2 regions of the Rubrivivax sp. JA1026 genome follow, and region 1 is predicted to be linked to the other one. Evidence: riboswitches for the same ligand, from Rfam matches in the RefSeq annotation. Region 1 holds a riboswitch; the other holds the start of a gene.
What was found. A riboswitch is a leader RNA that binds a small molecule or an ion and turns the genes downstream of it on or off. The one in region 1 is predicted to bind cyclic di-GMP.
Positions count from the first base shown of each region.

Region 1 (3,403 bases):
GCGGCGATGACGGTGCTGGCCGAGGTCGGCATCTCACTGGCGCCGATCCTGGGCGCGGCCGGTGTCGTCGGCATCGCCGTTGGCTTCGGCGCGCAGTCGCTGGTCAAGGACTACTTCACCGGCTTCTTCATCCTGTTCGAGGACCAGTTGCGCACCGGCGACGTGGTCGAGATCGCCGGCATCGGCGGCCTCGTCGAGGACATGACGCTGCGCCACGTGCGGCTGCGCGACTACGACGGCAACGTGCACTTCGTGCCCAACAGCCTGATCACGACGGTGACCAACCGCGGCCGCAACTTCGCGTTCTCGGTGGCCGATCTGCGCATCGCCTACCGCGAGGACCTCGACGAGGTCTGCGCCGTGGTGCGCGAGGTCGCCGCCGGGCTGCGGGCCGACGAACGCTTCGCCGCGCGCATCCTCGAGGACCTGGAGATCGCCGGCGTCGAACGCTGGGACGAGAGCGCGGTGACGCTGCGCGTGCGTTTCAAGGTCGCGCCGCTGGCCCAGTGGGAGGTGCGGCGCGAGTTCCTGCGCCGGCTCAAGCGGGCCTTCGACGAGCGCGGCATCGAGATCCCGTACCCGCACCTGACCGTCTACGCCGGCGCCGGCAAGGACGGCGGCGCTCCGGCGCTGCCGCTGGGCATCCGCCGCCAGCGTGCGCCGGATGCGGCCAATGCCTGAACCTGGAGGTCCTCGATGAGCGAATCCCACCGCATCGGTCTGGTCGTCGGCAGCCTGCGTCGCGACTCCTTCAACCGCCGTCTGGCGCAGGCGCTGGCGACGATGGCGCCCGCGCCCTGGCAGCTGGAGATCGTCGAGATCGGCGACCTGCCGCTGTACGACCAGGACGACGACGCCTCTCCCGCCGAGGCCGTGCGCCGTTTCAAGGCCCGGATCGCCGCCTGCCGAGGCGTGATCTTCGTGACGCCGGAATACAACCGTTCGATCCCGGGCGTGCTGAAGAACGCGCTGGATCACGCGTCGCGGCCCTACGGCCAGAGCGTCTGGGCCGGCAGGCCGGCCGGTGTCGTCGGCGTGTCGATCGGCGCCATCGGCACGGCGCTGGCGCAGCAGCACCTGCGCAACGTGCTCGCCTACCTGGCGATGCCGACGCTGACCCAGCCCGAGGTCTATCTGCAGGCCAGGGACGGGTTCTTCGCCGTCGACGGCAGCCTGGCGGACGAGCGCACGCGGCGTTTCGTCCAGGGCTGGCTCGACGCCTTCCTGGCCTGGGTGGAGCGTCAGGCGCCGGCCTGACGCGCGGCGCGGCGTGATCGCCGGATGTGCGCCGTTTTTCGCGTTCTTTTGAACGCGCTGGTGCCGACGGCTTCCGCGCAGGACGCGGCCGCGAGACACTCGCGCCGCCGGCTCGGGCAGTCGCCCGGGCCGTGAGCCGGCCGCCGCGAGGCGGCCGATGGGCAAACCCGGCGAAAGCCGGGGACGCAAAGCTTCCGGGCTACGGGCGGCAACGCCTACGCCAGCGGGGTTGCCGTCACGGGCCGTCGCCCGGGTGTCAGGCCGCGCCTTTGTGTCCCGAACGTCACGAGCGGCCGATGCAGCGACCCGTCTCTCCCCGAACGATCATCCTGCGTGGCCTGGCCGTGGGCCTGCTGGCGGCATGCGCCGGTGGCGCCTGGGCCCAGGACGTCGGCCGCATCGTCGTGCGCTACAAGCCGGTGGTGCAGGCCGCTGGCGTGTCGCCCGAAGCGGTGGCCGCGACGATGTCCCAGCGTGCCAGCTCGATGGCCACGCGCGCCGGCGTGCGGCTGAAGACCTTGCGCACGACGGGCTCCAGCGCCGCGGTCTACGAGACCCGCGACGCCGTCGACGCACACGAGCTGCGCGCGATGGCGCTGCGCATGGCACGGGACCCGGCAGTGCTGTCGGCCGAGCCCGACGTGCGCGTCGCGGCGACGAGCAACGACACCTACTTCTCGATGCAGTGGGCGCTGGGCTCGCCTGCGGCCAAGGCCGGTGCCGGCAACTTCGTCGCCGCCTGGCCGTACACGACCGGCAACGACGTCGTCGTCGCGGTGCTCGACACCGGCATGACGGCGCATCCGGACCTGCAGAGCCGCCAGTTCGCCGGCTACGACTTCGTCTCCGACACCACGACCGGCGCCGACGGCGGCGGCCGCGACGCCGACCCCACCGACCCCGGCGACGCCTGCCCCAGCAGCGGCAGCGCGAGCAGCTGGCACGGCACCGCGGTGGCCTCGCAGATCGCGGCCATTGCCGACAACGGCTACGGCATCGCCGGCGCCGCGCCGGGTGCGCGCATCCAGCAGGTGCGTGTGCTCGGCCAGTGCGGCGGCTGGCTGTCCGACACCTCGGACGCGATCGCCTGGCTGGCCGGGCGCAGCTTTGCCGGCATCCCGGCACCGTCGGTGCGGCCCAAGGTCATCAACCTGAGCCTGGGTGGCGGCACCAGCTGCCCGAGCTACATGCAGGACGCGATCAACCTGGCCAACGCGGCCGGGATCGTCGTCATCGCCGCCGCCGGCAACGACGGCGCGGCGACGATCAACGCGCCGGCCAGCTGCAGCGGCGTCATCGCGGTGGCCGCGGCCACGGCCACCGGCGACCTGGCGAGCTACTCGAACTACTCGTCGCAGGTGGCGATCACCGCGCCGGGCGGCGGCCAGTGCCGCCAGGCCACCGCCGGCTGCGACACGACGCCGACGATCGCCTCGGGCGTCGATGGCAGCAGCAGCTTCGTCGGCTACACGCCGGCGCGCTACTTCGCCGGCACCTCGGCGGCGACGCCTCACGTCTCGGCCGCCGCGGCGCTGCTGCTGGCCTACACGCCGTCGCTGACGCCGGCGCAGGTGCGCTCGGCGCTGCTGTCGGGCGCGCGGCCGTTCCCGGCGGGCACCTTCTGCACCACCGCCGGCCGCTGCGGCGCCGGCCTGCTGGACGCCTCGGGCTCGCTGGCGACGCTGGCCGCGCCGCTGGTGACGATCACGCCGACGGCCGGCGTCACGACCGGCAGCAACGGCGTGCAGGCCGGCCTGGTGGCCCGTGGCGCGTCGGCGACGCTGAAAGCCGCGGTGCCGTCGGGCAGCGGCTACAGCTACGCCTGGCAGCAGGCCAGCGGGAGCGCGGCGACGATCGTCTCCGGCCGCACGGCCGACACGCTGGTCTTCACCGCGCCAGCTTCCGCCGGGCTGATCTCGTTCGCCGTGACCGCGACCTCGCCGTCGGGCGTGACGGCGCGCAACACCGTTTCGCTGCGCGTCAACAGCGCCCCCGACACGCTGCCGGCCTCGCTGCCCGAAGCGATGGCCGGCACCGCCTACTCGAAGCCGCTGCCGACGACCGACGGCGACGGCGACACGCTGAGCTTCGCGCTGGTCTCCGGCCCGAGCGGGCTGACGGTGTCCTCGGCCGGCGTCGTGACCTG
Region 1 covers NZ_JAALCQ010000009.1:106,539-109,941, forward strand. Annotated here, with positions in the region: gene G5B56_RS15435 (mechanosensitive ion channel family protein) at 1-681, shown strand, start outside; gene G5B56_RS15440 (NADPH-dependent FMN reductase) at 697-1,257, shown strand; cyclic di-GMP riboswitch class I at 1,408-1,494, shown strand; gene G5B56_RS15445 (S8 family serine peptidase) at 1,554-3,403, shown strand, end outside.

Region 2 (3,403 bases), on a different contig from region 1:
ACCGCCACCGGGCGGTTGCTCAGCGAGCCGGGCACACCCAGAGCGAGGCCTTGGCGGTCCATCTCCTGGCGCAGCGCCTCGCTGGTGACCTTGGGGTCGGCGCCGTAGACCTCGCGCGTCTCCTGCACGCGGTCGTTGTCGACCTCGGCGGTGACGCTGACGCGGTAGTTGCCGGCGCCGAGCACCGGGCCCAGCAGCTCGTCGACGCCGCGCCGCGTGTCGGCCTCGTAGCGGTGGCGAGCGTCCATGCCGCCGGAGGCCAGGCCTTCGAGGCCTTCTTCGAGGTCGACCCGCGCCGACAGCAGGTTGCCGGCCTGGTCGACGACGCTGACACGCGCGGCGTCGAGGTTGGCGACGCTGCCGGCGACGAGCTTGATCGTCGCGGCGATCTGCTCGGGGTTCAGCGTGCGCCCGGGCTTGGTCGTGACGACGACCGAGGCCGAGCTGCGGTCGTCGGCGACGGTGACGAAGGACGAGCTGCGCGCGATCGCCAGATGCACACGCGCCGAGTCGACGGCGTCCATCGTCATGATGCTCTGCGCCAGCTCGCCTTCGAGGCCGCGGCGGAAACGCACGTCCTGCACGAACTGGCTGACGCCCAGCGGGTCGTCGCGGTCCATCAGCTCCAGCCCGGCGGGCAGGCGCGCGGTGACGCCCTTGGCGGCGAGCAGCATGCGCACGCGGCCGAGATCGGACTCGGGCACCAGCACCTGGCCGCTGTCCGGGTGCACGCGGTAGGGCACGTGCTCGGCGTCGAGCACGGCCATCATGTCGGCGGCCGCGACCTTCTCGCGGGCGCCGAACAGCGGCTTGTAGCTGGACTGGTCGCGCCACTGGAAGGCGACGACCAGCGCGGTCACCGCGGCGGCCGCCAGCAGCAGCGGCGTCAGGCCGCGCAGCAGCCCGGGCGGCAGCGCCGGCAGGCCGCCGGCACGCAGCCGGGCGAACGCGGGACGCAGGGTCGAGACGAGCGGGTTGGCCACGGCGTCGTCCTCAGAGCTGCAGCTTGATCAGTTCGTCCACCGCGCCGGCGACCTTGTTGCGCACCTGCAGCAGCATCGAGAACGACAGGTCGGCCTGCTGGCTGGCGAGCATCGCGCCGACGAGGTCGTTGGAGCGGCCCGAGTCGACGGCGGCAAGCTGCTCCGAGGCGGCGTGTGCCTGGGCGTCGACAGCCTGAAGCACGTCTTTGAGGCTGGAAGCGAAGCCTGCGCCCGCGTCCGTCCCGGGGCCGCGCGCCGGCGCCACGGCCGCCACCGCGCCGAGCTCGGCGCCGTCACCGGCGATCCGGTCGGCCTGAGCCAGGACCGACATCAACATCTGCGACATCCGCACATCCTTGTTTCACCGGCACAGCACCGGCGTCTGACGTTTATTTCGCCCATGCAGCGGCCTGGCCGGCTGGACCTCTTCGAATTCAAATACAGGGATATGCGCTTATCGGCAGGACGTCAGATAACTTGACGACCTTCGCGCATTAGAGTTGTTTTACGCGCCGGCGGCTGTCTTCCATTCCGCTTTCCAGCACGAGAAAAATACAAGAATTAGGAACGATGTTAACGACCGATCCTCGCCCGCAAGCTGGCGAACTGGCCGGCTTTGACACGTCAAACGTTGCCGATGTCCCGACCGTCGAGGCGCGAACGCACACGATCCCGCGCACCGCACGAGGCGGGGCGACGGACGGTTCGGGGCGCGTAATTGACATCGGCATGGTCGTGAAACGGCACGCCACGCGCGGTCGCAGGAGGTCTCCATGGCGCACCGCGCCACGGACGGACCAAGCCAGTCCGCACCTGAGAGGGGAGGTGCGGCGAGGCGGCTTCGCCCGGCGGCCCCGCTGCCCTGCGTCCCTCGTGGGGGGACGGGTAGGCCGGAAGCTTTGCGACCCCGGCTTTCGCTCGGGTGTGCCCTGATGCGCTGCATCGTAAGCGCAAGACCGAGAAAGTTTCCTCCCGTAACACCGGCGTACCCGTGTCGACGTGAATTAGTTCTCTTGTTTATTTCTTGACACCCTCGTTGCGTCGATAAAAACAAATTCTTTTATTGATATGAATGACACAAATGATATTTATGATTTGCACCGAATAGCCAAGCATCAATGACGCAACACCGACTCGAAGCACACAACAAAAATCTAAACATTTCGTCTCCGCAGCCGATGAGAGACTCTTCCGGAAAGAACGGTGAAAGCGCCCGCTTTCCATCCCATTTGCATCCATCGAATGGCGCATAGATTTCTACAATGACCCCGATTCACGCCATGAACCCATGACCGCACCTGCCACGCCCACGCATCGTCCAATCGACGCGACCTCGCTCGGACGCCCCGTGCACCTGCTCGATGCGTTCGCACGGCGCTGGCAATCCGACCTCTCCGGTTGGTTCAGGCGCCAGATCAACCATCGGCAACGCGGCGGCTTCGAGGTGCTGGGGGCCTCGCTGGCGCGGCTCGAGCAGGAGGCCGAGGGCAGCGGCTGGCACTCGTTCGCACTCGCGCGCGGCAGCCTGGTCTGTGGCGCCGACCGCCGGCTGCTTCTGGCACTGATGGCGCGACGCTTCGGCACCGACGCGCCCGCCGAGGACACGACGGCCACCTCGACCGAGGAGCGCCTTGCGGCGCAGCTCGGTGCCGCCTGGTCTGCCCTGGCAGCGCGACGGCTGGACGCCGGTCTGGCCGCCGAGCCGGCGGCGATGGCCGGACCGGCTGGCGGCGTGCCGGTCGCGGCACCGGCACGCGGCACCTGGGTGCTCGACGCGACGATCGCCGAGGCGGGCATGAACGAGCCCGCGCGCCTGCGTGTCGCGCTGGCACCGTCGTGGCTGGAGCGCCTGTGGACGCAGCTCGCCATCGAGCGGCTGCCGTCCAGCGCCCAGGCCACCGTTGCACCGCTGGCCACGCGGCTGGAGTTCCGGCTCGTCGCCCAGCTGCTCGAGAAGCAGCTGCCGCTGTCCGACGTCGCCGCGCTGAAGGTCGGCGACGTGCTCCCGATCACGCTCGGCGAGGCCGACGCCCTGGTCGACGGCCTGCGCCTGTTCAAGGCCCGCGTCGCCGAGCACGACGGCCGGCTGTGCCTGACCTGTTTCTCCGATTCCGAATGAAAGCCACGACGATGAGCGAACCGCTTCCGATCGACCCGCTGGACACGCTGGACCTCGACGCCGACCCGGTGCCCGAGGCGCCCGCGCCGAGGCGCAAGCTGGCGCAGCTGATGCGCAAGATCCCGGTGACGCTGACGCTGGAAGTCGGCTCGGCGCGCATCTCGCTGGACGAGCTGAGCCGCATCCGCTCCGACAGCGTCGTGCCGCTGGACACGCTGGCCGGCGAGCCGCTGACGATCAAGGTCAACGGCACGACCATCGGCCGCGCCGAAGTCGTCGTCACCGGCGACAAGTACGGGCT
Region 2 covers NZ_JAALCQ010000008.1:139,563-142,965, reverse strand. Annotated here, with positions in the region: gene fliF (flagellar basal-body MS-ring/collar protein FliF) at 1-983, opposite strand, end outside; gene G5B56_RS14410 (flagellar hook-basal body complex protein FliE) at 994-1,329, opposite strand; cyclic di-GMP riboswitch class I at 1,828-1,922, opposite strand; gene G5B56_RS14405 (FliM/FliN family flagellar motor switch protein) at 2,272-3,102, shown strand; gene G5B56_RS14400 (FliM/FliN family flagellar motor switch protein) at 3,114-3,403, shown strand, end outside.
Region 2: linked by a shared signal. The riboswitch ahead of G5B56_RS14410 (flagellar hook-basal body complex protein FliE) and the one ahead of G5B56_RS15445 (S8 family serine peptidase) in region 1 are both predicted to bind cyclic di-GMP.